4 regions of the Pseudoalteromonas sp. SR43-7 genome follow, and region 1 is predicted to be linked to each of the others. Evidence: predicted binding sites of a transcription regulator. Region 1 holds the regulator's gene; each other region holds the start of a gene.
What was found. The regulator sigma-54, encoded in region 1, starts transcription at its own class of promoters, with help from an activator protein. The targets are predictions, from matches to a motif close to GTTGGCACGNNNNTNGNNT.

Region 1 (7,713 bases):
GCGAACTAATGAAGGTAGTAGGTTTACTGGAATATTATCAACGCAATAATAACCTAAATCTTCTACAACGCGCAAAGCAACCGACTTTCCAGAACCAGAACGGCCGCTTATGATAATTAACTCCATTTAACACCCTTTATAAAACTATGATTGTTCGACAATAACTTGGTAAAGCTCAGTATCAGATTTTGCACTGCGTAACTGTTTACAAAAATCTTTGTTGTTTAGTTTATCAGCAATGGTTGCTAGAGTCTTTAAGTGCTGCTGGTTATCGCCATCTGGTACGATGAGTGCGACAAAAATATCAACAGGGCGGTTATCGATTGCATCAAAGTTTATTGGAGTTTCGCTAACGAGCACTAAAGCCAAAGGCTCTTCTGCACCGCTCATTCTTCCATGAGGAATAGCAATGCCACGCCCTATACCTGTACTACCTAATTTCTCTCTGCTCATTAAAGCATTAAGAATATCTTGTTGCGGTAAATACGGAAGTTTGTCGTGAGCAAGTTCGCTAATGAACTCTAAAATTCTTTTTTTGCTATTAAAAAGGACCGCAGCTTTGCTGCAGTCCTGGCATATAAGTGAACTTAATTTCATCATATTAGTGGCGAGCAAGCTTCTCTTTGTGTTTGATTACTTGGCGATCGAGCTTGTCGATCAACGAGTCAATAGCGGCATACATATCTTGATGTTCTGTAGAGGCAAATAGCTCAGCACCGCTTACGTGTATTGTGGCTTCTGCTTTTTGATTTAATTTTTCTACATCGAGAATGACATGAACATTATTAATATGATCAGAGTGTCTTTCAAGCTTCGCAAATTTAGTATTAATATAGTCTCTTAGTGAATCGGTTAATTCTACGTGACGACCAGTTAAGTTTAGTTGCATAAGCATTACCCTCTTAGTTTAGCGTCTTAAATCAGACTTTTACGCTGATTTGACGGTGGAATAGCAAGAGATTCGCGGTATTTTGCGATTGTACGTCTCGCTACTTTAATTCCTTGCTCAGCCAATATATCCGCTATTTTGCTATCACTCAATGGTTTTGCTGAGTTTTCTGCTGCGATTAATTTTCGGATAAGCGCACGTATTGCTGTAGATGAACATTCACCACCGTTTTCAGTACTTACATGGCTTGAGAAAAAGTATTTAAGCTCAAATATACCACGGGGTGTATGCATGTACTTTTGAGTAGTCACGCGCGAAATTGTCGATTCGTGCATTTCTACCATTTCAGCGACATCATTTAAAACCATTGGTTTCATGGCTTCAGGACCATGTTCAAAAAAGCCTTGTTGTTGCTTAACAATACAATTAGTAACTTTTAATAGCGTGTCGTTTCTACTTTCTAAGCTTTTAATAAACCACTTAGCTTCTTGTAAATGTGAGCGAATAAACTGGCTGTCGCCACTTGATTTTACAGTGCGAGACATTGCCGCGTATTGGCTATTAACACGAATTTTAGGCATGCTATCTGGGTTTAATTCGACAACCCAGCGGCCTTTAATTTTTTTAACTGACACATCAGGAATAACATACTCAGATTCTTCCCTTACAATAGTATCAGCAGGTTTTGGGTTGAGAGTATGTATTAGTGTCATTACTTCTTTAAGCTCTTCTTCTTTAAGCTTAGTTTTTTTCATTAATGTACGATAGTCGCGAGCTGCTAATAGATCAATATGCTCGGTTAAAATCATTTTCGTTTCATTAATGTAAGGTGTTTCTTTATCAAATTGATTAAGCTGAATACACAAACACTCTTGTAAACTACGTGCAGCAATACCAACAGGATCAAACAGTTGGATGCGTTTTAATACCGCTTCAATTTCATCAAGTTCAACTTCGTTATCATCTTCGTTTTCTTGATTAAAGCTTTCTAAAATTTCTTCGCAACTGAGAGTTAAAATACCTGAATCATCGACGGCCTCTACAATCGCAATAGCGATGGCTTCATCGGTAGGGCTAAATGGCGTTAGTTGTAATTGCCACATTAAATACTCATGGAGCGTTTCAGTAGAGGCGCCTTGGTATATTGATTCGTCTTCAGGCATTGGACCTGATGATGCTGCAGGAGCGGCACTCATGTACTCATCCCAACTAACATCCATAGCCATGTCGTCACTTAGCGTGTCTTTTGCAAGTGCTTCACCAGTATCTTGTTCATATTCGCTCGGAGCATCATCAGCAGATGCGCTAACAGTTATGTCATCGGTATCAGCTTTTTGCTCGTTTTTACCAGCAGCGTCTTCAGAATAGTCTGCCTCTTCAACCTCTAAAAGTGGATTACTGTCGAGAGCTTCTTGTATTTCTTGCTGGAGATCCAATGTACTGAGTTGCAACAAACGAATAGCTTGTTGCAACTGTGGAGTCATTGTAAGTTGCTGGCCCATGCGCAGCTGTAGTGATTGCCTCATGTATCTCTAACAATCCTTTTATGTTGTTATAATTAATACTAGCAGATGCTTAAAGACATGGCGTAAATGTTACAGCCTAAATTGCTCGCCTAAGTAAACATCGCGTACAGTTTTATCATTTAATACGTGTTCTGGAGTACCTGATGCAATCAGCTCCCCATGAGAAACAATGTAGGCTTTTTCACAAACATCAAGGGTCTCTCTTACGTTATGGTCGGTAATTAATACACCAATCCCACGATTTTTAAGATGTTCTATTATTTTCTTTATATCTAATACCGAAATAGGGTCAACACCGGCAAACGGTTCATCCAGTAGTATAAATTTAGGATCTGCTGCCAGCGCTCGTGCTATTTCTACACGACGACGTTCTCCACCCGATAATGCCATACCTTGGCTATCACGAATGTGTTGTATGCTAAATTCATCTAATAAGTTATTGAGCGTGTCTTCTCTGGCTTGTTTATTTAGTTCTTTGCGCGTTTCTAAAATGGCCATTAAGTTTTGATAAACAGTCAGCTTTCTAAAAATTGATGACTCTTGCGGTAAGTAGCCTATGCCTAATCTAGCACGACTATGCATAGGTAAAAGAGTAATATCGTTATCATCAATAGATATTTTACCTTTGTCGCTAGGAACAAGCCCTACAATCATATAAAAAGTCGTTGTTTTACCAGCACCGTTAGGGCCAAGTAAGCCAACTATACTGCCAGCTTGTACTTCAAGGCCGACGTTTTTTACAACTTCACGACCTTTATAGCTTTTTGCCAATAGTTCTGCTTTTAATGTGCTCATGGTTGACCTTTATCGCCTTTTTTACTTTTTTTAGTTTCGATCGGTACTAAAATTGTGTGAACGCGGTCAGTTGAGTTTTCATCTTTTTCGGCACTGATGAGCTGCTGCTCTATGTCGTAGGTAATGCTTTTAGCATTTATTTTTTGTCCGGCTTGCGATACTTGTGCATTACCAACAAGCGTTAAAAAACGCTTAGATACATCATAACGTACTTCGTCAGCACTGGCGCTCATAGTCGTGCCGTCTGATTGCTTTTCTTCAAAGTGCGCAGGGCTACCTGTGGCAATTAATAATTGTTTATTATCACCAAGTTCATCACGTTTGTGCACTTCGAGGCGATCGGCTGTAATGCGGCGATTACCGTGAATAATCTCAACGTTTTTCTCAAAAATCCCGACATTAGCTTTTAATTGACCTTCTTGCTTGTCGGCACTTATTGAAATTTGATTGGCAGCAGGTTGCGTGTTTTGTTCTGCAGCACTACTATTAAACGCTAGTATAAGTGTAGGAATTATAAGTGATTTTAATATTTTATTGGTCATAATATATGGTTCGCGTATGGTTAATTAGTTTTATCACTTCGGTTTTTAAGTCGGCTTCTAGGCCTTTACCGGTGATTTTTAAATTGGGTCCAGTGATAATGACGGGTTGCTCCGAACGCATTGTTAATAACTTTATATCAACCTGAATATTATCAGCATTGATTTTGTCTATCATGGCGTTATCGGTTAAATTTTTGGCAACCACATTACCTTCTAAAATTAATTGTTTATCTTCGTATAATGTTGCTTCGTCTGCATTTATTTGCCACGTTTGTTGTTCGTTATATAAAGTAAAAATGGGTTTTTCGAAAAACGTGAAACCTAATTGCTGGTATAGCTCCATTTTAGCCGCAGTGACTTTGTGGCTAATTTTACCTTGCTCATCATAGGCTGTCTGTTTGAGCTCAATAGCTATGTAATCAGGCTTAGCAACAACTTCAGGCTCAGCCTGAGGCACAATATTTGTTTGTGTAAAATAAGGGTACCAAAGCCAAACCATACAGCTAATGAATAAAACGCTTAATATTATGCGCGCTGCATTCATGAACTAGTGCCTTGTGTAGTCAATGCTTTACCATTTTCAAGCATGAGCAAATCGGTGAGTTCTCTCACTGCACCAAAACCACCAGGCATTTGCGTTACATAATGTGACAAACGCTTAATAAGTGGGTGGGCATCATTTACTGCAACGGCAAAGCCTACTAACTCCATAACAGGCATGTCAGGACCGTCATCACCAATATAAGCAATTTGTTCATCGCTAAGGTTGAGTTTATCTTTTAATTCTTGATAGGCAATGAGCTTATTTTCTTGGCCTTGATAAATATGCTGTACGGTTAAGCTGCTCATACGTTGTTGTACTATCTGTGAATGACGACCAGTAATAACAGCTACTTCAAAGCCACTGTTTATAAGTGCTTTAATGCCAAAACCATCTTTTGTATTAAATGCTTTTAGCTCTTCACCTTGATTGCCAAGGTAAATACGGCCATCAGAAAATACACCATCAATATCGCATATAAGTAGTTTTACTTTTTTAGCGCGTGCTTTTGCATCATCGCTCAGCGGTTGATAGAGTTCTTCAAATTGCATTTATAACACTCCTGCTTTTAATAGGTCTTGCATATTTAATGCGCCAATAGGTTGGTTTTTCTCATTGACGACGATTAGGCCATTTATACGTTTACGTTCCATAATATTGAGCGCTTCAGCGGCTAAAATATCTTGCGTAGCTGTAGTGCATGACTTAGTCATAACAACATCTATTTGTGTTGTATGAATATCAATTCTTTGTTCTAAAATGCGACGTAAGTCACCATCGGTAAATAACCCTACGAGTTGCTGATTTTCATCAACAATGGCTGTCATACCTAATCCTTTAGCTGACATTTCTATTAGAGCATCTTTAACTGTTTGTGAAACATCAATAATAGGTGTATTTGCGCCGCTGTGCATAACATCTTTTAAAGTAAGTAATAAGCGCTTGCCTAAACTACCACCTGGGTGAGATAGCGCGAAGTCATCAGCTGTAAAGCCGCGAGCTTCTAATAATGCAACTGCCATGGCATCGCCCATCGCAAGCGTTGCAGTGGTACTTGATGTAGGGGCTAGACCCAATGAACAAGCTTCTTTTTCTACTTTAATGCACACATGTACATTAGCAAGGGTTGCCATTGTTGATTGTGTATTGCCAGTCATCGCTATCATTTTGGCACCAAGTCGTTTTAAAACCGGAATGATATTTAAAACTTCGCTGGTTTCCCCTGAATTAGAAATAAGCATAACCACGTCATTTTTAGTGATCATACCTAAATCACCATGACTTGCTTCACCAGGGTGAACAAAAAACGCAGGGCTGCCAGTGCTTGCAAGGGTTGCCGCTATTTTATTGCCAATATGGCCTGATTTTCCCATGCCAATAACAATAATACGGCCTTCACAGTCGTACATTAATTGGCACGCGTTATGAAAATTTTCATCTACATATTGTGCAATATCACTAAGTGCTTGGCGCTCAACATCTAAAACGCGAAGGCCTTGTTCAATAAAGTTTAGCGTTGCCATCATTTACCCTACTTGACTAAAAATATACCCTTGGTAACCCAAAAACGCTATTAGCAATAAGCCGCCTTCTACCCTATTGATACGCTGGGTGCCTCTAAAGTTCAATGACATAATAATAAGAGCAAGTGTTGCACCAATCATAATTAATATATCTCGGCTTACTAACGATGGATCAATTGCTGAAGGATTAATAATACCTGCTAGAGGTAATACAGCTAAAATATTAAATATGTTTGATCCAACAATATTACCTAGTGCTAAATCATCTTCATTTTTAAGTACACCTGCAACCGAGGCGGCAAGTTCCGGCAAGCTAGTACCAATGGCAATAATTGTCAAACCAATGACTAAGTCGCTTAAGCCGAAGTATTTAGCAATATCAACAGCTGAGCCGATTAAAAAATGAGAACTAACCGGCAGGAGTATCATGCCGACAATTAACCAAAATACCGCTTTTTTAGTAGGTACATCGTTTGGTACATCGTCGCAGGCTTCTGAGACAAATGGGTCATCTTGGTTTTTTGCACGCATAGATACAATAATTAACCCACCGATGAATACGATAAAGCCAACTAAAAGCGCAACACCTTCACTAAATGAAAAGTAGTTATCTGAGAACACATACCAAGTAGCTAAAGATACGAGCATAACTAATGGCATTTCACGTTTTAACGTACTAGATGAAACTGAAAGAGGGCGAAATAGAGCAGTGATACCTAACACAAGTAAAATGTTTGTAATATTAGAGCCAACAGCATTGCCAACCGCTGTGTCGGTTTTGTTAGCCAGAGCGGCAGAGGCTGAAACCATCATTTCAGGGGCTGAAGAGCCCATGGCTACAACGGTCAAACCAACAATAAGTGTAGGTACACCAAAGTTTTTAGCAAGAGCCGCAGCCCCATAAACAAACCTATCGGCACTCCAAACAAGAGCTGCAAAACCAAGAATTAAAATAACAAACGAGGTAACCATTGTGTTAAGCCAGTTATACAAAATACGGATGGCGCGAATAGTAACAAAAGCCAAGATGAAAGTATAAATAAAAGAGTAAGGTCAACTAGGTAACAATGTTGCTTTTAAACAGCTAATTTAAAAATTTAAGCCGGGGTTAAGCTGTTTTGAGCGAGTCTTATAATCCTTTTCATGGGTGTATTACAAAATCTTACGAATTGTTTTTTCCATCTTTGACAAAAAAGCTTTAAAATAGGGGCACTAGTGAACATTTTTATGGAGAGCGACTTGTCGCAATCAATAGTAGAAGTCAAGGATGTTAGCTTTTCGAGAGGCAATAGAACCATATATAAAAATATGAGTTTTAGCGTTCCTAAAGGTAAAATTACTGCGATTATGGGGCCAAGCGGAATTGGCAAAACCACTATGTTGCGTTTAATTGGTGGTCAGCTTAAACCAGATTCAGGTGATATTTTATTTGAAGGTGGCAGCATTCCTAAAATGTCTCGTAAAGAGTTATACGAAGCACGTACTAAAATGAGTATGCTTTTTCAAAGTGGTGCGTTGTTTACTGATATGTCGGTATTTGACAATATCGCGTTTCCTATAAGAGAGCACACAAAGCTAAGTGAAGACCTGATTCGATTAGTTGTGTTAATGAAATTGCAAGCGGTTGGACTACGTGGTGCTAAAGATTTAATGCCCTCTGAGTTATCCGGCGGTATGGCAAGACGTGCCGCACTTGCACGCGCTATAGCACTTGATCCAGAGCTAATCATGTACGATGAACCATTTGCAGGACAAGATCCTATTTCGATGGGCGTATTGGTTAAGCTAATTAAATCGCTTAACGAAGTATTAGGTTTATCGTCTTTAATCGTGACGCACGATGTAACAGAGGTAATGAGTATTGCCGAACACGTTATAATTATCGCCGATCAAGGGG
Region 2 (7,713 bases), on a different contig from region 1:
TCAATTGCTTGTGCGCTATTTGGGCCAACTAAGTCATTAATTGTTTTTTCTAGGCGTTTCGCCGTTGTAAAGTCTGGGCGGTTTAAATTAAAAGTAATGTAATCGCCTTGCATAAATGGGCTTTCTACTGTGCGTTCAACTGTAGCGCCATTTGGTATACGGCCAACTGTAGGGGTGTTAATTACAACTCTACTGCCATCAAGGCCTTGTGCGCCTAAGCCACCGACAATTAAACTACCTTGTGCAATTGCATACACGTTACCATCTACACCTTTTAAAAAAGTTTGTAGTAAAGTACCTCCACGTAAGCTGCCAGCACTACCAATAGAAGAAACCGTAATATCTATTGTTTGCCCGGGCTTTCTAAATGCAGGTAATTCTGCATGTACAGCAACAGCGGCAACATTTTTAATTTTAGGACTTTGAGTTGAAGGTAGCGTAATACCAAAGCTGTTCAACATGCCTCTAAAACTTTGTTGTGTGTATGAGTTTTGCTCGCCGGTGCCCGGTAAACCAACCACTAAGCCATAACCGACTAATTGGTTAGAGCGTACGCCTTCAACCATAGACACATCTTTTATGCGCTCAGCATTGGCAGTAAACTGCCAACCTAATAACACAACTAAACATAAAGCTTTAAGGCTATTCATGTTGTTACCCTCTAAAATGGAAACAGCGAACTGCTAAAGAAACGTGTAAGCCAACCAGGACTTTGCGCCTCTTGCGTTTGCCCTTTACCTGAGTATTGAATACGTGCATTAGCAATGCGGTTTGATTCAACCGTATTATCGGCGCTTACGTCTTGAGGGCGTACTAGCCCTTCTAAACGAATAAACTCTTCGCCGGTATTAAGCGTTAGCCACTTTTCGCCGCGTATAACTAAATTACCGTTAGGTAAAACACGCATAACATTTACCGAAATATCGCCTACTAAGCTGTTTGACTGGTTTGATTTTGAATCGCCCGTAAACGACGAATCACTACCAATACCAAACTGAATACTATCGCCACCTATATTTACAGGTAGACCACCTAATCCAATAACGGGATCTAAGCTTGCGTCAGTTTCTTTGTCTGTTTCTGTTTTAGCGGCTTTTGTTGCTTGAGTAGACTCTTGCAATTTAACCGTAATTATATCGCCAGTACGTAGCGCTTTTTTATCAGAATATAAGTCGTTTGATGTATGAGTATTAAACAATGAACCTGTGGCTACCAGCGGCTCTAAAATAGGCTCGGGGTACATAGGTGCGTAGTAAGGGTCGTCCTGCACTACCTCACTATTTTGCGTAGACATACAGCCACTTAAAAATAATGTGCCCGCTGCAAATAAAATAATATTACGCATAATTCCCCCTATTCTATTAAAGCTGTTGATTGATATAACTCATCATTTCGTCAACGGCCGAAATTACTTTTGAGTTCATTTCGTAAATACGCTGAGTTTCTATTAGATTTACCAGCTCTTCAGTCACATTTACGTTAGATGTTTCGAGTGAGCCTTGAATAATGCTACCTAACCCTTCAACACCAGGATTACCTTGTACAGGCGCACCACTTACAGCCGTTTCGGTATAAAGGTTTTGACCAATTGGCTCAAGACCCGATGGATTAATAAAGTCACTAATAGTCAGCTGACCAATGACAACGTTATCGGCTTGGCCTGCAACACGTACAGATACTTCGCCGTCTTGCGAAACCGTAATTGATTGCGCGTCATCTGGTACATTCATTTCTGGCTGAATCACATAACCTGCGCCCGATGTCACAATTCGTCCATCGCCATCAGTAGTAAACTGACCATTGCGCGAGTAAGCAATATTGCCATCTGGTTGCAGTACTTCAAAAAAACCTTCGCCAGAAATCATCCAATCTAGTGAGTTTTCGGTGGTCAACATGTTGCCTTGCGTAAACTCTTTTTGGTTAGCTACAACTTTAGCACCCGCACCTAACATTAAGCCCGACGGCATTTCGGTATCTTGCGATGAACGACCACCCGGTTGATTAATATTTTGATAAAGTAAATCTTCAAATATAGCGCGGCTTTTTTTGTAACCTACGGTACTCGCATTCGCTAAATTATTTGAGATAACCGATATATCGGTTTGTTGAGCGTCTAGCCCCGTTTTACTGATCCACAATGCTGGATTCATAATCGTGTCCTCACTTTAAAGTTAAACTATGCGTAATAACTGATCTTGACGCTCGTCAATTTCTTCAGCTGTTTTCATTAATTTCACTTGTAATTCAAATTGGCGCTGGTGGCTTATCATGTCGACCATTTCGTGAACCGGATTCACATTCGACATTTCAAGCGAACCACTTAAAACTTTTACATTGGCAGAGGTATCTACTGTTACATTTGCTTTTGGTCTAAATAAACCGTCGTTACCTTTTTCGAGCTGTGAGCTATTTGCTTCTACCACTCTAAGCGTGTCGATTTCTTCTAAAAAGTTAGCAGGAGCGCCTTGCGGTCGAACTTGAATAGCGCCATCTTGGCTAAACCCTATTTTTTCGACTGGAACGGGTAAAATAACAGGTCCCCCTTCGCCAATAACTTGACGACCGTGGCTGGTTACGAGCATGCCTTGAGCAGTAATGTTTAACGTACCCACTTTTGTGTAAGCTTCATTACCGGAGGCATCTTGCACAGCAAGCCATGCGTTATCGCTCATTGCGATATCTAAGTCTCGCCCGGTTTGAACAATGCCACCCGATACCATATTTGAACCCGGACGCTCTTGCATTGAAAATACACGTGTAGGCAAACCTTCGCCAAACGCTTGCATAGAACGTGCTTGCGCAAAGTCAGCTTTAAAACCTGTTGTATTTGCATTCGCCAAATTATTGGCTTTAAGCGCAAGCCCTTGTAGGCTTTGCTTAGCGCCAGAGGCCGCAATGTAGACCATTTTGTCCATAGTATCGACTCACATAAAAAATCTCTGAACTTATAAATGCAAAATAGGTGCCAGATTAAATTTGACGCAACATTGAGAGGTATTTAGAAGGGCTTACAAAGAGGACTTATAAAAAAGGCTGCAAAAATGCAGCCTAATATATTTAATGGGGTTTAGCTTATCGAATCTGCAAAATACTTTGCTGAATAGTTGAGTTAACTTCAAGCGCACGTGAGTTTGCTTGGTAATTACGCTGTGCAGTAATTAAGTCTACAAGCTCGTTTGTAAGGTTAGTATTTGATTGCTCAAGCGCTGATGAGTTAATTCCACCAAACGTACCCGAACCGGCTTCACCCGCTACAGGTTCACCTGAATCAATACTTTGCTTCCAGCTTGTATCACCCACTTGTGATAATCCTTGTGAATTTGGGAAACGTACCATAGCCACTTGGCCTAGGAATGTTGAGTCACCATTACTGTAAGAAGCGACAATTTTACCGTCTGTTCCTATATCAATTCCGGCTAAACGGCCTACTGTTGAGCCATCTTGATCGAGTGCTTTTACTTCAAAACCACTTGAATACTGAGTTGGGATACGTCCAGCTGTGTTATTTTCATCGCGCCAGTTAAGCTCAATACCAGTACCAGGGAAAGTTGCACCATTGTCTAGTAATGTTGATAAACCAGTACCAGAACCCGCTGGTAGTAGTATTTCATCAAAAGTAGTTGTATTTGTATTTGCCACACCACCTGTTGTTGATGGTAAACCACTTGAGTTAAAACCAAGGGTGGTAAGTGGTGTATAAGGCGCGGTTTGTTCTCCACCAGTTGTGGCATCAACTACTTTGCCATCGAGTGTTGCGTATACTTCCCAACTGTTATCTGTACCACCTGCTGCGGCATCATCTTCTTTAGCAAAAAAGTACTGTAAAATATGTGGTTCACCTAGTGAATCATATACCGTTGTTGACGTAGATGAGTTATAAGTACCACTAGATGTTGGGTCAAAAGCAATACCCGGAGCATCTGCTGTTGCATCTAAGTTAAACGACAAAAATACATTTTCTGTTGCGCGAGGTGAACCAGACGAATCAGGGATTTGAATTGGGTTTGTTGTGCTCAAACTTACCGACGTTGTATCACCTGTAGATGAATCAACAGGGAATGCTTGTAAAAAGTTACCTTTTGCGTCAACCATAAAGTTATCTTGGTTAAGCTTAAATGCACCTGCACGTGTATATGTTAAATCTTGCGAAGATAAATCGTCTGTCATCGCAAAATAACCTTCACCAGTGATTGCTAAATCAAGTGAGTTATTTGTAAATTGTAGTGAGCCTTGATGAAACTGCTGCGCAACCATGGTTGTTTGCACACCGTCACCATTTTTAGTCTTACCAGAGCTAAATACTGACGATGCGTAAACATCGGCAAACTCAGCGCGTGACTCTTTAAAACCTGTAGTATTAACGTTTGCAATGTTATTTGCAGTTACGTCTAAATCTTTTTGTGCGGCAGCTAAGCCAGTTAATGCAATATTGAAGCTCATAATTCACCTCTAACCTGTTAATATTTAGCCTGCTGACAGGCGAAGTATAATTAAAATTTATTACGCGATTTCTGCGACGTCTGTCAGCCTAACCGCACCTTCTTTAGTGTTAATAATAATGCCACTTGAGCCATTAATATTAACGCTTTCAATGTTCTTGAACGTAGCAATGGGTAAGCTTGAAAATTCACCATCAGTACTTCCTTCGGCGGTTACTGAGTATTCACCTTCAGGTAAACGCTCACCAGCTTCATTTTTGCCATCCCACGCAAAACGTACCGCACCTGCTGGCTGAGAGCCCATATCAATAGTTCTTACTAGCTGACCTGATGCATCAGTAACTTTAATTTTTAAGTTATCAACGGCTTCTTCTGCCACTGCAGAGCCTCTGGCATCACCTGTTTCATTTAAATCCAGGGTGTTTGACTCTAGTAAAGCTTGTTTGCCTACAAGTGTAGATGCTTGCAGTGCTGAATTAGATGTCATTGAAGAGGCTAAAGATTCAAAATTAGTATTTAAATCTGTAATCCCTTGCGCCATCGTAAAGCTAGTCATTTGAGCAATCATTTGGTCATTATCCGCAGGGTTACTGGGATCCTGATACGATAATTGCTGAGTTAACAAAGAGAAAAAGTCTTCTTGTGTTAACGCATCACTCTCATTATCACTGGTAGCAACTTGTTGCTCTTGCCAGCGTATAGAGTCTAAATAGGATGAAGATGTACTAATATCGTTACTCATAACCTACCCTCGGTTACCGCTGCCCTAGCAACAGTGTTTTACTTAGCATTTGCTTAGCTGCATCAGCAACTTGCACGTTTGTTTGGTAAGAACGAGAGGCAGAAATCATATTTGCCATCTCCTCTACAACATTAACGTTGGGTTTATAGATATAGCCATTTTCATCCGCACTTGGATGGTTTGGGTTATATTCAATTTGTAATGGTGCATCGCTTTCAACAATGCCCAAAACTTTAACACCAACTGCGGAGCCCTGCTGGTTACTTACTGATGCTGAAGCCTTTGTTAGCTCAGCCGCAAATACAGGTTGGCGCGCTCGGTACGTTTTGTCTTGAGATGAACTAATGGTATTAGCATTAGAAATATTACTAGCTGTAGTATTTAAGCGAACGTTTTGTGCGCTCATACCCGAACCTGCAATATCGAAAACATTATATAAACTCATAATTTTTATCCTTGACTACCGAGAGCTTTATTCAGGCCTTTAAATTTGCCGCTTAAAAATTGCAAGCTGGCCTGATACTCCATAGCATTCTGTGTATACAAGTTTCGTTCCACTTGTATATCAACCGAGTTACCATCACCTGTATCTGATTGATTTGGCAAACGAAATGATTCTGAATTGCCCATACTATGAGTACCTCCACCAATGTGTTTATCATTAGTTCTTACCATAGTATTGCCGCTTTGCTGGGTTGACCTTGCCGCTTTTAATGCAGAGGCAAAATCAATATCTTTTGCTTTATAGCCAGGCGTATCAGCGTTAGCTATATTAGTTGCAATTAATTCTGCTCGCTGTGAACGGATCAACATGGCTTGCGGATGCACACCTAATGCTTTATCAAAACTGATAGCCATAACCTTCTCCAAAAAATTGACTTACCCATTAATAAAGCAAAAAATAAGCCATTAATATTAGGGCTTGCTATATTTTTATAAGGCTATGTATCTAAAAAGAAAAACGACGCTAGGTGCGTCGTTTTAGGGAAGGGAGTTAGCTTAATTACTTCTTTTGGTAAATAATACCAGGGTTGCACCTAACCATATCAAACTCAGTACTTAGGCCAGTTAGGGACTCTGACGCGCCTAAAAATAGGTAACCGTTTGGATTTAACGCTTGTGCAAACTGGTTAATAATTTTAGCTTTTATTTCAGGCGCAAAGTAAATTAGTACATTTCGGCAAAAAATAATATCAAATTTACCCATTAACGCGTAAGAATCAAGCAGATTTAAATGCCTAAAACTAACTTGTTTTTTTATTGTATCGTTTACTTGTGCCATACCGTTGCCGCTGTCTTTAAAAAACTTTTTACGACGCTCTGCAGATAACCCTCTGGCAAGTGCCAGCGCGTCATACTCTGCATTTTTACACATATCAAGCATGGTATTAGATATGTCGGTACCAATAATTTGTGCCCCCATACGAAGCACACCTGGTTGCTTAGCACTAAATTCAGCAACCGACATAGCTATTGAATAAGGTTCTTGGCCTGACGAACTGGCAGCAGACCAAATTTTTAAAGGTCTTCTTAAATCTTTAAATTCAGGGAAAAGCTTGTTTTGGAGCAACTCAAATGGGTATTGATCTCTAAACCACAAAGTTTCGTTGGTGGTCATTGCATCAACAACAGCGGCTCTTAATTGCCGCTCGTGAGGCCCGAGAGTTTTACTAACCAATTCCGATAAAGATCCCACATTAAATCGAGTCATTAACGGAGCAAGTCGGCTTTTAACTAAATACTGTTTATTTTCACCTAAAACAATGCCGCATTGCTGCTCTAAAAACGAACGAAACTGGTCGTATTCACTTTGCTGCAAATCTTTATTATTCAAGTTAGTAGCACCTATTTTTGTTAATCACAATGAACCCACTTTTTAACCGCTGTTGCTAATTCATCTGGGTTAAATTTAGCAATAAAGTCATCTGCCCCTACTTTTTCAATCATCGCTTGGTTAAAAACACCACTCAAAGAGGTATGCAAAATAACATGCAAAGGTGCAAGTTTGGGATCTGCTTTTATTTCAGCTGTTAAGGTATAGCCGTCCATTTCTGGCATTTCAACGTCAGAGATAAGTAACGCTACTCGCTCAGTAATATCGTTTTTACAATCAAGCTCTGCTATTTCTTTTAATCTAATTAAAGCTTCCTTACCATTTTTGGCAAGCTCTGTTTGCACGCCTAACGGCTCTAGGGCACGTTTAACTTGATTACGCGCAACAGCAGAGTCATCTGCAATAAATACGATACGTTCGCCTAAATCTCTTTGAATATCGCCACTTTGTGCAACTTCAGCACTTACTTCTGTGTTTACTGGGCAAATTTCGTTGAGAATTTTTTCTACATCGAGAATCTCGACTAATTCATTTTCGATTTCGGTCACTGCTGTTAAATATGAATAACGTCCGGCGCCTGATGGCGGTGGCATTATTTTTTCCCAATTCATATTTACAATACGTTCAACTCCGCCCACTAAAAACCCTTGCACAGAGCGATTGTATTCAGCAATGATTATAAAGCTGTCTTTAATGTT
Region 3 (7,713 bases), on a different contig from region 1:
CGGTACTAATCTAAGCGTAAATAAGTAAAATCCACCTTCTTTTTCAACGCCTGCATCAATGGCGGCTAATCGCTCAGGAAAACGTTGTTTAATAGTGTCACGTAGTAAGTAACGCGATACTAAAAAGGCAAGTGTTGCGCCAATAGTTGAGGCAAAAGATGCAACCAATAAGCCTTCAACTAAGCCAAACAATGCACCTGCGGCAAGTGTTAAAATAGCGGCGCCTGGTAAAGAGAGAGCAGTTACTACTACGTATAGTAAAAAGAACCCACCAATAACTAGTAACGGTGACTGCTCTTTGTATTGGTTAAACTGATCCATCGACCCTTTTAAGCCATCAAGCGTAAGTAGTTGGTGTAAGTCAAAATGAAAGAACAGACCGACGGCGGCCGCTGCAATCAATAATAGAAATATTTTTTTAATCATGTTCTCTCTCTTAAAAACTATGCGTAAGGGTTAACTTGGCGTTAATTGGCAACTCAGGAAAAGCTAAAGTTGCACCAAAGTAACCGCCTTCAAATACTGGGCGCCAGTTTTTTTGATTCGTCACGTTGTTCACATCTAATCGTAACTTGGTATTAGGCGTAAAAGCATAGCTAGTATTTACGTTTAGGGTGTACTGATCACGAATTTTTACTGTCGCCAAAAAGTCTAATGGGTAACTCTTTGTATATAGACCTGAAAAACCCGTTTGCCATTTCGAATTAATTGAATAATTTCCGTTAAAGCTGAAAGATTGCTCAGGGATGCCCTGAACTTGGCGGTTTGAAGGTGCAAACGCGGTAAAGCTAGGTGCGCCAACACTGGTACCTGAAATAATATCTGGACGTGAGTTGTCAAATGCATCTGCTACTTGCGCTGAGTCTTGGCTACTTGCAGAATTATCGTAGCGAGCGTCAATATAGCTGTAGCCGGCACTTAGCCAATAAGGGTAAGCATCATAAAATACTTGGCTTTCAAAGCCGGTAGTACGAATGCCGGTATTACTACCATCACGATTACGTAAACTACGACGTTGGCTGAATACTGCTCCATCGGCGTACCAATCACTGTCGGTTGGTGCGTATTTCAAACCAAATTCAACTAAGGTATTTTCGGTTGAAAAGTTTTGTGCGCTAATCGTGTTATCACCACCAAGAGATGTGCCGCCAGCCATACTATTTGATGTGGCTTCGTTGTAACTTGCTGCACCATAAGTGGTGTAATCACCATTTAATCGGTAGTTAAAGCTTACTTGCCCCGAATGTAGCTTATCGTTAATGCTGTCGCTCGCTGCAATTTCACCCTCTGGTGCTATTGGGTCGTGCGCGTCTACGTCATAAAAATCTATGCGGTAGCCAACACTTGTATGAAACTTATCTGTCCAATCTGAATCTTGCTGAATAGCAAAACCCGTTTGCCATGAGCGCGAATCGGTAGTGTCTGATAAGTTAAAGTCGCCGCTGCCATCGTTATTAATATCGTACTGACCACCAGGGGATACAAATACACCTGGACTAATTTCAATTAAACGCGCTTGTTGTGCATCAGTTAAAGGAATGCGGCGATTTGAAATTGGGCCAGTTAAATCAATAGGTAAGTCGGCTTCTGTTGTAAATTGGCTGTAGCCTAGCACGCGGTTGTAACGCACATCAAAAGCAAAAATTGTTTGCTGCTCGTTGCTCCATTGGTAGGTCAATTCGGTACGGTTTTGCGCGGTATCGGCACCATCTATAATTTCAACAAAGCTATTTTGTGCAATTTCTTCGCGTTGTAAGTGCTGAAAATACGTAATGTTTTTTATTGATGCGTTGTTTGAAAGTTCACGCTTATAAATACTGTGTAGTAAATAAGTAGTGGCTTCGTTTTGATTGTCAGGGTCGGTAAGTACTGTACTACGGTCTATTTTTACTTGCCCAGTAGGTGAAACAATAGAACCAGCTGCAGGTACTGTACTGCCATTGGCTTGCACGCCTTGGCCGGTAACATAAAGGCCATCATCAATTAAGGCTTGAGTAGGGCGGTTAATACCTGCGTTATCGGTAAATTCAACTTGGTATAACTCCAAGTTAATATCCCAGCTGCTCTTGTCATCAGGTAACACCCTAAGTGCTGCAAATAAGCTGTCGCTTTTCGTGCCCGAAAAGTCGTAGTAACTGCCGTTATCAATGTGTTCAGCGCTTACTCTAAAACCTACTTTGTCTTTTACTATAGGTGCACTGTAATCAACTAAAACACTGTACTGATCCCATCGTCCTGCAGATACCGTTGCTTTGCCTTTACTGTCGTCAGTTGATGCTTTTTTAGAATGTAAGTTTACAAAACCACCGTTGCGTTGGCTTGAGCCAAATAATACCGGTGGCGCGCCTTTTACTACATCTATTTGTTCTATAGAGTTGAACGATAACGGCACACCAAAGCCATTATTACCTGCTTGGCGGCGTGTACCATCTTGGAAAAGCTCACCTAGTTGCCCACGAATAGTAGGTAAGCTTGGTGCCCCAAAACCACTGGCTGAATAGGTATTAGGGCTTACTGCAAGTACATCTTGTAAAGTCGTAATATTGAGTTGTTCTATTAACTCGCTTGAAATTGGTGTTACTGAACGGGCTATATCTCGTAGAGCTAAGTTGTCGCCAAAAGGGCCGTCTACAGTGGCATTTTTAACCGAAAGACCTTGAGATTTAATAACTTGGCCTGCCACCTCAATACGCTCAATTGCGCCTTCTTTTGCTGATTTTGATTCTTCGGCTGCAAAAGCATTAAGTGGTGTATTTAATATGGTGGCTAGGGAAAGTGCTAAATATGCGTGTTTCAAACGTTTTCTCTCTACGGTTAAAATGTTGTTGGCGATAAAGACCGAAAGGATTAAAAATAACTTTCAGTAAAATTTTGATTCTTTTTGTTTTTTAGAACATAACAAAACAGATGCATTACAAAGTTGGTAATTAAGTACTATTGTTTTATTAGTCGATAAAATATTAATAGGGCGATTGTATTAGAGTGAATGTAAATATATGCTTTTAATAGGATTTATTAATTATAGACTACTTTCAACCTGCTAACATTTTAAAAGAGTTAACTTTTATGAAGCATTTTTTAAATTACTTAAATAAGCTTCACTTTTAGTACTGCATGGCTTAACTAATGAATTTAATTAAAGAATTTTGAAATAAAAAACAACTTATACGGTCTAGGTTACTTCTACGTTTATTAATATTCATTTAAGGAAATTTTATGACAGGTTCAATGAATTCTGATGTGCAAAACCGTTTGCAGTGGTCACTTTTATCTTTGCGTTTAGGCGTGTTTATTGTAATGGTTATGTGGACATTCGATAAGTTTGTTAATCCTGGGCATAGCGCACGTATTTTTGAACATTTTTACGGTATTAGTGGCTCTACAGATATAGTGGCTTACATTATTGGTGCGGTGCAGTTAGTGCTTGTTTTAGCATTTTTAGCAGGTATTAAAAAGCGTATAACGTACGGTATCATTTTTGTAATGCATGGCTTATCTACGCTTTCTTCTTACAACCAGTACATAGATGGCTTTAATAACTTATTATTCTTTACTGCATGGCCAATGTGGGCTGCGTGTTTTGCACTTTACTTATTACGCGACCAAGACGTGAAATTTACTTTAAAGTAATAAAGTACATGCAAAAAAATTGGTTATAAGCCATAAGGCTTATAACCAATAAGTACACAGGGAGTGTGTGGAAGTCGGTTTGCGTGTTTACAACTAATGCATTGCGTCGTTGTATTGCTCAGCAAGGCTCTCTTTTTGCCCTTCGGTAAGTGCTTTACCCGCTAATTGAAACACTTCGTGTTCTTCTTCACTTAAATGATGATGTACCAAATGGTGTAGCTTTTTAGCTGCAACTAACCATGCAGACGAGCTCATTTCGGTATCTTCAAGTTGTTCAATTAATTCATCAATTTCGTGATGTTCAGCTACGCTGTGGCGCGCTTTTTCATGAGTTAAGTCATCAAACATAAGTGGGTTATAAAAGTAACGTTCTTCAAATTTTGCGTGATTTTCTAATTCTGTTTTTAGCTCATCCATTAGCGTGTGGCGCTGCTCTGTGTCGCCGTGTGTTTGAATAAGCGCATCTACCAATTCTCGTTGTTTGTCATGGTCATGACGTAGTGCTTCAAAAATATTCATAACTAGTCCTTTTACAATTTATTTGCTTATATCATTAACTAGCAAACTAAATGCCAAATATTAAGTTATTGTATTTTAATAAATTTAATTTAATTTTTTATTCTTTGGCTGCGACCACTGTAAATTTTACAGTGATATGAATGCAATAATTTCAGGCTTTTGCGTAGTTCAATTATAAAAGTGAGTATAAATTCCTACAGAACCTTACAAATATTTACTGGTTGTTTATTTTATAGCAGTGATAAAGTGTGAGTGTTATTTGGGTACAACCTATATATTACTCTCACACATAAATGCAGGTAGCACGTTAACTTAATAGGATAGTTTAAGGATGAACATAAAAAGCCCCGTCGCCGCATTACTACTGTGCGCATTACGACTGTGCGCTTTACTGAGTGCATGTAGTACAGCCCCGCGTTCTGACCCTAACTTATGCATTGAAGAGGCTGAAATGATTGATCGAAATGGCGCTCAAACAAGCTCACAGGTTTACAATCAATGCATTAGCGCACAAATTAAAAAGGATGAAAAAAATGACACTTTTTTTGATGCCATCGGTACGTTCTTTTTTGAATTTTTTGTAATGGTGGTAGAAAAGTAAATAGGCTAACTTGCAACTGTAATTTAAAGTAAATAAGTTGCGTAAAAATAGGATTAGTTATGAAGCAATTATTGATAGCAATTCCACTTTTTTTATTACTAAGCGCTTGTGCGGCGCAGCCTTACGCAGGCTCGGCAAAATGTATGGAACAAGCAGATATTGCATACGAAACCGATACACTTAAAAATGAGACATTAGATAATGAATGCAAAGCTGCAAAAGTAAATACGCCTAATAAAGAGCTTGAGAATCATGGCTTGGTTGATAGAAGCCTTTTACAGCTAATCGTTAGCTTTTTAAATGGCGTATTTTAATAGTAAAAATATAATTAAATAAGGTATGTATGAGGGAAGAACTAAGAGCAAAAATCATTACTGTGTGCGATAAAAAAATGGCAGCTAAAGGCGAAAATGTAGGGCTTTCTTTTTATGCATTTTTTGCCAATAAAAACGACGACCCAGAGCTACTTATGGAGGCCGCTACTTGGTGGATACACACTCATAAATTAGATCATTTTGTAAAAGCACATAAAATTAAACAGATGGTTTTAGATGGACTTTAGTCAATTAACTGAGCAAGTACTTTTAGCTGTATTTATCTAATCAACAACGACTTGGTTTCTTCCGTTTTCTTTTGCTTTATAAAGTAATTTATCTGCATGCTTAATAAGAACATCTAGTGTGCTTTTTAAAGGGCTACTTACAGAGGCTCCCACACTAAAAGTGATTTTTGTATTACTAGGAAGGTCTTTTATATTACTACAATGCTCGGTAAACCTAGTGGCGAGCTGGTCAAATATATCTCGAATAGCTAGTTCGTCAACCGAATTTAGTGCAAACAACCATTCTTCGCCGCCGTAGCGGCCAAACTGATGATAACCACTTAGTGTTTCTTTTGCAGCCTTTGCAAAGGAAATAAGAACTAAATCCCCAACATCGTGACCAAATTGGTCGTTAACTTTTTTAAAGTAGTCTAAGTCAACAATTGCTATCGTCATTTTACCTTCATCAAGCTTTGCTTCTGCGGCGCGCATTATTCCTCTGCGATTAGGGCTATTTGTTAGATAATCTGTTAATGAAATATCGTGATATTTTTGACGTTGTCGAGCTTGCCTATAAAATAAAAATAATGAAGCAATCACTAAAATAAACGCTATAGCAGCGTTAAGTCGCCAAATTATTTTTTGTTGGTACTCTTCTTTAGCTTGTAGTTCACTAATGTCTTTTGCGTATTCTAGTTGCTGTATTTTTTCTTCTTTTTCTTTTACTTCAAACTGTACCTGTAGTGTTTTTATATTACTTTCACTGGTAGCTTCGTAGTGTTTTTTTGTATAAAGGAGCTTTTGTTCAATTGCTTCAAAAGCCTCGTTAGTGTAGTTGAGTCGTCGCTTTAGCTCATAGCGTTTACTTAAAAAATCGGCTTTATAAATACTGCGGCTGAATTTATCTAAGTTTAAAAATACCTCATCGTTTGCTTCATTTGCTTGCTCAAGTAAATCTAGTTTTATATATATGTCAGCTAACAAAATGAGCGATGCGAGTTGCATGTCGTGTACACCTGCAGAACGAGCAAGCTCAATGTTCTCTTTAGTTAAAGTTAAAGCTTTATCGTAGTTTGCTTGTAAGTACTCAATGCTAGCAATTGAGTATTGGGCAAAGGTTAAGCCTTTTTGCATATTAGCTTTTTTAAAATAGAGCAATGCTTTGTCTAGGTATATTAAGGCATCTTTAGGTTTTTTTATCTCGAGCAATATATTGCCTAAACTCCAATATGCTTTTGCAGTAAAAAGCCCATCTTGTGTTTGCTCATATGCTGCAACCGCTTTTTTTGCATAATATATGGCTTTGTCTTTTTCGTTTAGATAATTATATGCATCGGCTATTTTTCTAAAAAAGTATCCCTGAGATGCTGAGTCGTCATCTTTTAATGCTAATTCTAGCCCTTCTAGTGCAACATTTAGGGTCTTTTTCAATGCGTCTGTATCCGTGTAATAGTAAGCAAGTGCTCGTAAAATAATAATTTTTTCTTTAGATGAATGCTGTTGCAGGCTCTCTTCTAATTTTGTGGCTAGCATGTGTGCTGGAGCTGGGTTTGCATCCCTCGCTAGAGACTTGAGTTGTGATTCGAGAAATAATAAATATACACTTTTTTGGTTTGGTAACTCTTTGTTCTTTAAGTAATAGGATAAGTGAGTGTTTAACGCTGCGTATTTTTCTTGTCTAAAAAGTAACTCCGCATACAAAGCGGCCGCTTCTAAATGAAGTTTTTCCCAATTTTGATCTTTGCTTATTTTAAATGCTTGAGTGAGTTTGTCTTCATTTTGAAGATAGTCTAATTCATTTCGTTTTATGTTATTGATGAGAGTTTGAGTTGTGTCAAAGTCTAGCGCATGTGAAGTTGCATTTAATGAATCGCCGTTAGCTGAGGCAAGCTTACTTAAAAGTAAAAATAAAAGGAGAACAATATACTTTGCCCATAAAGTATTACCTAAAACCTTTATTTGTGCATTGTTAGCCATGTTAATCCTTTGCTGATTTATTTTTATTATTGAAATACTTATTCACAGTGCTTAATAAACTTGGGTTTGAACAGCTTTTTTATACTTCTCATTGAAAAAATAAGACCACAAACGATATCAATTTAATTAATAAAAACAAACTCATTGTATAATATAGTCGCTGTAGTTATGTGTTTTATTAAAAATCAGCGGCTACTTCAAACTCTAATCGCTCGAGCGTAATAGGGTGAGTAAATGCTAAGTATTCTGCATGTAAATGTAATCGTTCGGCTTTTTGCCCGTAATGTGTGTCGCCTATAATTGGCATGTTTAAACCTAAGCTGTGCGCACAATGCACTCTTAATTGATGAGTTCGCCCTGTTTTAGGGTATAACTGTAATCGGGTAATATTGTTGTTACGCTCTAAAACCTGCCAGGTAGTAAGTGATGGCTTACCGTGTGTGTA
Region 4 (7,713 bases), on a different contig from region 1:
GCATATGCGCGTACCACCTCATGCTGCCATTTCAGAAACGGTTAACGCACTGGCTCAACTACGCGCTTTAGGATTAAAAGGACTGATAAACGCCATTTTACGTAGCTTTCAGCGTCAACAAGCTGAGCTTGAAGAAAAAGCGAAGCTTATTCCGGTATGTTTATACAACCATCCAAATTGGTTTATTAAACAGGTGCAAACAGCCTACCCAGATAGCTGGGAAGCACTACTTGAAGAAAACCAGCAACAAGCGCCAATGTGGCTTCGTGTCAATCAAGCCCAATTTAGCACGCAAGAATACAGCGACATGCTTAGCGCTAACGATATTGAACACACCTTAAACCCTGACTTTATTGATGGGATTAAGCTTGCCAAACCACGTGATGTATTTTCATTACCTGAGTTTGATACAGGTGCATGTTCAGTACAAGATGCTGCAGCACAACTTGCAGCTCGCTTTTTAGAACCTAAAGCAGATGACTATATTTTGGATGCCTGCGCAGCCCCTGGCGGTAAAACATGTCATATTTTAGAGCTTGCTGATGCAGATGTACTTGCACTTGATAGCGACTCAACTCGCCTTGAACGTGTTAAGCAAAACTTAACTCGCATTGGCTTAGGTGCAGACCTGCAATGTGGCGACGCATCACAACCACATACATGGTGGGATGAAAAATTATTTGATCGTATTTTACTTGATGTGCCTTGTTCGGCCACTGGTGTAATTCGCCGTCACCCTGACATAAAATGGTTACGTCGCGCATCAGACATCGAAGACTTAGCTAAGTTACAAAGCGATATTCTTGATAGCATTTGGCCACTGTTAAAACCAGGTGGCACATTGGTATATGCTACGTGTTCGGTTCTTCCACAAGAAAACCAACAGCAAGTCGCTAAGTTTTTAGCTAATAACGATGATGTAGAACATATACCTCTACACGAAAACGATACCGTAACAACGCCAGGTTTGCAGTTACTGCCCGGTGAAAGTGATGGATTTTATTACGCTAAGCTAGTTAAAAAAGCCTAATAGCCGTACACTAAATAGTTAGCCATTTATGAAACATTAAATGGCTATTTTTTTAATTAAATTATGATCAATACCACGGGTAAATAATGAAAATAATTATACTCGGTGCCGGGCAAGTTGGTGCTACGCTTGCTGAAAACTTAGTTGGCGAACAAAACGAAATTACCGTTGTTGATATAGACGGTAACCGATTACGTGAACTTCAAGATAAGTACGACTTACAAGGGGTTATGGGCCACAGCGCGCATCCTGATGTATTACGCCGTGCAGGTGCTGAAGATGCCGATATGATTATAGCGGTAACCAGTTCAGATGAAGTGAACATGGTTGCATGCCAAGTGGCATACAGTATTTTTAAAACGCCTACTAAAATTGCTCGTATTCGCTCAGAGCAATATTTAAAATACCGCGAAAAACTTTTTCAAAACGACGATTTACCAATCGATCATTACATTGCTCCCGAAGCACTGGTCACTAAGTATATTCGCCGTTTAATTGACTACCCTGGTGCTCTGCAGGTATTGCAATTTGCTGATGGCATGCTCTCGTTAGTAGCCGTAAAAGCTTACTATGGCGGTTTACTTGTAGGTTATGCGTTATCTGCACTTAAAGAACATATTCCTAATGTAGAAACTCGTGTTGCCGCTATTTATCGTCAAGGTAAAGCAATAAAACCATTGGGTACCACCGTTATTGAAGCCGATGACGAAGTATTCTTTATTGCCGCTACAAAACATATACGCGCGGTAATGAACGAGCTACAAAAACTTGAGCGTTCGTACAAAAAAATTATGATAGCTGGTGGCGGTAACATTGGGGCAGGCCTTGCCCGCTCACTTGAAAAAAACCACACCGTTAAACTAATTGAACGCAGTAAAGAACGTGCTGAGCAACTCTCAGAAATGCTCGATAATACGGTTGTTTTTTGTGGTGACGCATCTGATCAAGAACTGCTCTCAGAAGAGCATATTGAACAAGTAGACGTTTTTATTGCCGTAACCAATGACGATGAAGCAAACATTATGTCAGCTATGCTTGCAAAACGTATGGGCGCACAAAAAACCATGGTGCTTATCCAGCGTGGTGCTTACGTTGATTTGGTACAAGGCGGCGAAATAGATATTGCCATATCCCCACAACAAGCAACTATATCAGCGTTATTAACGCACGTACGCCGTGGTGATATTGTTAACGTGTATTCACTGCGTAAAGGCGCAGCAGAAGCCATTGAAGCGGTTGCTCATGGTGATGAAAACACATCTAAAGTGGTTGGTCGTGCGATTGCCGACATAAAACTTCCTGCGGGTACAACTATTGGCGCAATAGTACGTAATGACGATGTGCTGATAGCTCATGATGATACAATTATTATGTCGGGCGATCATGTCATCATGTTTTTAATCGACAAAAAACACATTACCGTTGTAGAAAAACTATTCCAAGTAAGTGCTATATTCCTTTAACTAGTTACGCTAATTAGTTAATTTAAAATACAAAAAAGCCGCTGACTAAGGCGGCTTTAGTGGAGTATCTTCGAATATTGATTACTGTACTTTTGAAAACTCTTCTTTAGAGATTTCACCATTTCCATCAGCATCTAAATCATCAAAAATCTTTACAAGTTGAGGGTTAACCTTCGCTTCTTCCATTGTAATCGCACCGTCGCCATCTGCATCAAAAGAGGCAAAGTCCACTGCTGCGTATGCTGCTGATGAAGATGCTAAAACGATAACTGCAAGTGTTGTATTGAATGTTTTCATAATAATATTCCTAGTAATATGGGAAGTCCTTTTCAAAGATCCCTGACTGTGAAAAATGTTTAATTAGTAATTAGCGAACTCTTCTTTAGAAAGCTCGCCGCTACCATCTGTGTCTAGCTCAATAAATTCAGCCATTAAATCGGTATCGACTGCCGCTTCGCTTGGGCTAATTGTGCCGCTACCATCGATATCAAGGCTGTCAAAATCTGATGCTGCAAATGCAGCTGAAGAAGATGCTAGTACTATAAGTGCTAATGCTTTATTTAAATGTTTCATAACTTAATCCTTCAATGTTCTATCAAAAAAATTGCTTCGTTTAACTTAAAACGTAATTTTTCACTTCCTTGTTATCCTCTTTCGTAAGCTCCCTTGCCTACTTAGGTTGTCTTTGGCAACTCAGGATAAATACTTTTTAATTAAGCTTCTGAAAATTCTTCTTTTGATAACTCACCATTTTGGTCGGTATCAAGCTCAGAAAACATGCTCATTAATTTTGCGTCTACTGATGCTTCTGCTTGGCTAATTGTGCCACTGCCGTCTACATCAAGTGTGTCAAAATCTGTTGCTGCAAAAGCGGCTGAAGAAGATGTAATAGCGATAAGTGCTAAAGTTTTATTAATGCTTTTCATAATATGTATCCTTCAAATTTATGTGTGTGCGATTAAGTATTTCACTTTGAATCACGATTTCGTTCAGTACACCCTGACTATTACAACTTAAATGCCAACATTTAAAAGCCATTAACTTTCAATAAGTTAAAAATAAAACGTACAATAAGTAGGAATTTTCAGAGTCATTACTGTTGCCTTTTCGCAACACGCTTTAAAGGTGAAAAACTAAAGTCATTAAAAACAAATAGTTATGTTTATATAAAAAGATACATTTTAAAATGTAGAGCTATAAAAGGAGGGATTTTAAAAAATAATTAAGGTTAATTTTAACGAAGTAGCTATAACAACAAAAAAAAAGCCATAACAAAAAACACGTAACACATTGTTTTATTTTAATAATATTTTTAATTATATAAAAACAAAAAAACACTTTATAAATACTCACTTAAAACGCCACTTTGTTGCAAATAAGCGAAAAACGATTTAGTCAACGGTGGGCTCAAGCGCAGATGGGTCTATAAAATGCTCTTTCATAAAGGTTTTCATTTCATCCTCGCTTGCTAGTAGCTTAATTCCGCAGTGCACACCTGCAGCATGCTCTTTAACACTGCAAATTTCACCTTCAAAATCTTTATCACTACTATTGAGGACGACAGTGCATTGCATATCTTTTATACCTTCAGCTTGCTGATCGCCTCTAATATCAAACATTACACCAGTGAGTGAAATGTCCTTAATAAGGCCTTCAAGCACTCTATCGTCACTTAGTTTTAGCTTTGCAGGTAATAAGGTAGGTATGCGTGTTTGCGAGCGTAGCGCAAATAGCTGCACTTGCTTAGGAAAATTAATAAAGACGAGTTTAGCAGGATGCGAGGCTACTGACATAATTTGCTGGCGAAACGCAATAACTTGCCCACCACTGCCTTCAATCAGTGCTCTTACAACAACCATTACGCCATCACGTAAATAGTCACTCGCCGCAGGTAAACGCTTGGCATTGGGATAATTTAAAATAATAAACTGCTTATCGAGTAAACCAACTAATTCAGTTTTAACACGCTTGCTGCTTGTAGGTGTTAATATTTCTAGGTCGACTAAGCTGCCTACACTTATATGCTTTAGCTTTTCTAAATTTGTTGGCATATCCCTTTCCCAATAGTTCGTAATTTAAAACTTAAGCCGCTCGTTTATCCACGCCAAAAAGTAGGCGTAAATAACACTAATAAAGTAAATATTTCTAAACGACCAAACACCATTGCAATAGTAAGCAACCATTTAGCACCATCGGTTATAGCACCATAATGCGACGCTACATCTCCTAAACCAGGCCCTAAGTTATTTAAACAAGCCGCAGTGGCTGAGAACGCAGTTATGTTATCCATACCCGTGCCCATAAGCGCTAACATAATAATAATAAATACCAGCGCATAAGCAGAGAAAAAACCCCACACAGCTTCTACTACTTTATCTGGCAACGCCTTACGACCCAGCTTGATTGAATATATAGCACGAGGATGCACTAAACGATTGAGCTCACGCACACCCTGTAAATAAAGTAAGAACACGCGCACTACTTTCATGCCACCACCGGTAGAGCCTGCACAGCCACCAATAAAGCTCGAAAATATAAGTAAAATAGGTAAAAACAATGGCCATGTTGAAAAGTTATCCGTAGCAAAGCCTGCTGTTGTACTCATTGAAACAGCTTGAAATAACGCCTGATCGAGGGTTTCATCGCCATTAGCAAATATTTCGTTAGAGGAAAGTACGGTAAAACAAATAACCACCAGCGCTAATTGAATACACAAAAACACCTTAAACTCTGGGTCTCTAATATAAACTTGTATGTTACGACTGGCCACTGCGGCATAATGCAGGGAGAAGTTAACAGCGGCAATAATTAAAAAGAACACACAAATAAAGTTAATTACAGGGCTGTCAAAGTGACCCATGGAGGCGTCGTAAGTAGAAAAACCACCTATCGCCACCGTTGAGAATGCATGACATATCGCATCAAACCACTCCATCCCTGCAGCCCAATAAGCCAGCATACAAGTAATAGTCAACGACACATAAATATACCAAAGGTGCTTTGCAGTATCGGCAATTCGCGGGGTCATTTTAGAATCTTTTACAGGCCCAGGTATTTCAGCGCGGTACAACTGCATACCACCAACACCTAGCATTGGGAGTATAGCAACAGCGAGTACGATTATACCCATACCGCCAAACCACTGGAGTTGCTGGCGATAAAACAATACTGATTTGGGCAAGTACTCAATACCGGTAAGTACAGTAGCACCGGTGGTTGTTAAGCCAGAAAATGCTTCAAATACCGCATCGGCGAGCGATAAATTAGGTTCTTGTAAAAAGATAAGCGGCAAGGACGCAAACGCCCCAAGTACCAGCCAAAACAAAACAACAATTAAAAAGCCTTCACGTGCTTTTAAATCACCGTTTTCATGGCGGTTTGGGTAATAAGCCATCATGCCAATAACAACACTAAAAATAAATGCTAAAACAAAGGGAACACCACCACCGTCTTTGTATATTAAAGACACCAGTGCCGGAGGCACCATGGTAATACTAAACAGCGCAACAAGTTGGCCAAGAATTTTTATGATGGTACGAAATTGCATTTAGCTTGTCGCTTTTATTATTAGTAAATTCAGGCTGAGTAGTATCAACCAAATTAAATAGGGTCAGTATGCATTATATGCAATTTGTGTAGGTTATTACTCTTTAATAGTTAACTCAACTGCGCCGTGACTTAAATCAAAAATATCTTTGATTGCTTGCTGAGCTTCGCGGCTATCGATTGTAATCACCCACTCAATATTAGCAGTAAATTGCTTATCAATATTAAGCACTTGATACTTTGTTTTTAATAACTGCTCAATCGCGCCTTGCATGCTGTACTCACTACTCCCAGTAATTTCAACGCTGGGAACTTTAAGCACCGTTTGCAATTTTACTAGTGCATTATTTATTGAGCCACCATAAGCACGTACTAGTCCGCCGGTGCCTAATTTTATGCCGCCAAAATAACGTGTCACCACGGCAGTAATTTCGCCAAGGCCCGAACCCACCAGCACATTTAGCATAGGCTTTCCTGCAGTGCCATTAGGTTCACCATCATCCGAAAAACCATAAACATGGCTGCCACCGGGGTTGCCTGCCACATGTGCCCAGCAGTTATGACGTGCATCGCTATACTTTTCTTCAATGCTTTTAATAAATTTTTTTGCTGAATTTAAATCGGGGGTGTGTGCAATGTGGACTATAAACGTACTTTTTTTTATTTCTTCTTGATGAAAAACGTCAGCAGCAGGATATTTATATTCAGACATATTAAAAGCTCAATTAAAAATGGGGCCTAAAGGCCCCGTTCATATGCATATTTTAACGTTTATTCGCTAACTCGTCTTTATAGAAATTAATCGAGTTCTAAATTACGCGTCATATTCTCTAGGCTATCTTCGTGAACAATAATGTTATCTTCAATACGAATGCCGCCAAATGGTTTAAATGACTCTACCTTTTCCCAGTTAATAAACTGCTTATTATCGGTTTGCGCTAAATCACCAAGCAGTGAATCAATAAAGTATAAACCAGGCTCAATAGTAAACACTTGGTTTTTTTCGATCAGGCGAGTACAACGCAAGAACGGATGCCCTTCCGGCGATGGTTGATGTGTGCCCTTTTCGTCACTCATAAAGCCGCCCATATCATGCACTTGTAAACCTAGGTGATGCCCAAGTCCATGCGGGAAGAAAGTAGAGGTAATTTTACGCTCAACAATTTCCTCAGCGGGTAAGCTAACAATTTTAAAGTCACTAAGTATTTGTGCGATACGGTTATGACATTCAACGTGTAAATCACCATAAAGCATACCCGGCTTTAAACCTTTACCTAACTCGATTTGTTGAACAGTCATCGCTTGTACAAGCTCAGCAAACTCACCCTGCTTTTTAAAATCATACGTACGAGTAATATCAGCAGCGTAACCATTAAAGTTTGCACCGGCATCAATTAAAAATGAGTTGTGGGTGTGTGGCACTTTTGGATCAAAGTGCGTGTAGTGCAAAATAGCGCAGTTTTCGTTAAGCGCAACAATGTTGCCGTACGGCATTTCATTTTCGCTTTGACGTGTCGCCATTAAGTACGCTTGCTGAATATCGAACTCGCTACCACCATTAAAGAATGTATCGCGTGCAGCTTTATGCCCATCTACTGCAATGCGGTTAGCGTTGCGTAAACATTCAAGTTCGTACTGCGTTTTATAAGCGCGGTGGTAATGAAAATAGTTAAG

Region 2: the regulator sigma-54 is predicted to act here: its motif matches at 2,952-2,970, upstream of H5087_RS12880 (flagellar basal body rod protein FlgF).
Region 3: the regulator sigma-54 is predicted to act here: its motif matches at 4,189-4,207, upstream of H5087_RS17680 (hemerythrin domain-containing protein).
Region 4: the regulator sigma-54 is predicted to act here: its motif matches at 3,500-3,518, upstream of H5087_RS19240 (EF-hand domain-containing protein).

What each region holds. Positions count from the first base shown of each region.
Region 1 covers NZ_JACJDY010000002.1:83,446-91,158, reverse strand. Annotated here, with positions in the region: gene rapZ (RNase adapter RapZ) at 1-126, opposite strand, end outside; gene ptsN (PTS IIA-like nitrogen regulatory protein PtsN) at 145-597, opposite strand; gene hpf (ribosome hibernation promoting factor) at 602-889, opposite strand; gene H5087_RS01740 (RNA polymerase factor sigma-54) at 916-2,415, opposite strand; gene lptB (LPS export ABC transporter ATP-binding protein) at 2,485-3,210, opposite strand; gene lptA (lipopolysaccharide transport periplasmic protein LptA) at 3,207-3,752, opposite strand; gene lptC (LPS export ABC transporter periplasmic protein LptC) at 3,742-4,296, opposite strand; gene kdsC (3-deoxy-manno-octulosonate-8-phosphatase KdsC) at 4,293-4,844, opposite strand; gene H5087_RS01715 (KpsF/GutQ family sugar-phosphate isomerase) at 4,845-5,816, opposite strand; gene H5087_RS01710 (calcium/sodium antiporter) at 5,820-6,788, opposite strand; gene H5087_RS01705 (ATP-binding cassette domain-containing protein) at 7,044-7,713, shown strand, end outside.
Region 2 covers NZ_JACJDY010000016.1:2,110-9,822, reverse strand. Annotated here, with positions in the region: gene H5087_RS12895 (flagellar basal body P-ring protein FlgI) at 1-650, opposite strand, end outside; gene flgH (flagellar basal body L-ring protein FlgH) at 662-1,345, opposite strand; gene flgG (flagellar basal-body rod protein FlgG) at 1,362-2,150, opposite strand; gene H5087_RS12880 (flagellar basal body rod protein FlgF) at 2,172-2,915, opposite strand; gene flgE (flagellar hook protein FlgE) at 3,073-4,440, opposite strand; gene H5087_RS12870 (flagellar hook assembly protein FlgD) at 4,501-5,181, opposite strand; gene flgC (flagellar basal body rod protein FlgC) at 5,195-5,626, opposite strand; gene flgB (flagellar basal body rod protein FlgB) at 5,632-6,039, opposite strand; gene H5087_RS12855 (protein-glutamate O-methyltransferase CheR) at 6,185-7,015, opposite strand; gene H5087_RS12850 (chemotaxis protein CheV) at 7,036-7,713, opposite strand, start outside.
Region 3 covers NZ_JACJDY010000028.1:21,889-29,601, forward strand. Annotated here, with positions in the region: gene H5087_RS17665 (FAD-dependent oxidoreductase) at 1-426, opposite strand, end outside; gene H5087_RS17670 (TonB-dependent siderophore receptor) at 437-2,797, opposite strand; gene H5087_RS17675 (hypothetical protein) at 3,217-3,630, shown strand; gene H5087_RS17680 (hemerythrin domain-containing protein) at 3,724-4,149, opposite strand; gene H5087_RS17685 (hypothetical protein) at 4,481-4,750, shown strand; gene H5087_RS17690 (hypothetical protein) at 4,810-5,064, shown strand; gene H5087_RS17695 (DUF6500 family protein) at 5,094-5,312, shown strand; gene H5087_RS17700 (GGDEF domain-containing protein) at 5,349-7,268, opposite strand; gene H5087_RS17705 (RluA family pseudouridine synthase) at 7,447-7,713, opposite strand, start outside.
Region 4 covers NZ_JACJDY010000036.1:9,313-17,025, forward strand. Annotated here, with positions in the region: gene rsmB (16S rRNA (cytosine(967)-C(5))-methyltransferase RsmB) at 1-1,030, shown strand, start outside; gene trkA (Trk system potassium transporter TrkA) at 1,117-2,493, shown strand; gene H5087_RS19230 (calmodulin) at 2,575-2,790, opposite strand; gene H5087_RS19235 (calmodulin) at 2,854-3,066, opposite strand; gene H5087_RS19240 (EF-hand domain-containing protein) at 3,207-3,419, opposite strand; gene H5087_RS19245 (flagellar brake protein) at 3,885-4,544, opposite strand; gene H5087_RS19250 (TrkH family potassium uptake protein) at 4,589-6,040, opposite strand; gene H5087_RS19255 (YigZ family protein) at 6,137-6,751, opposite strand; gene pepQ (Xaa-Pro dipeptidase) at 6,838-7,713, opposite strand, start outside.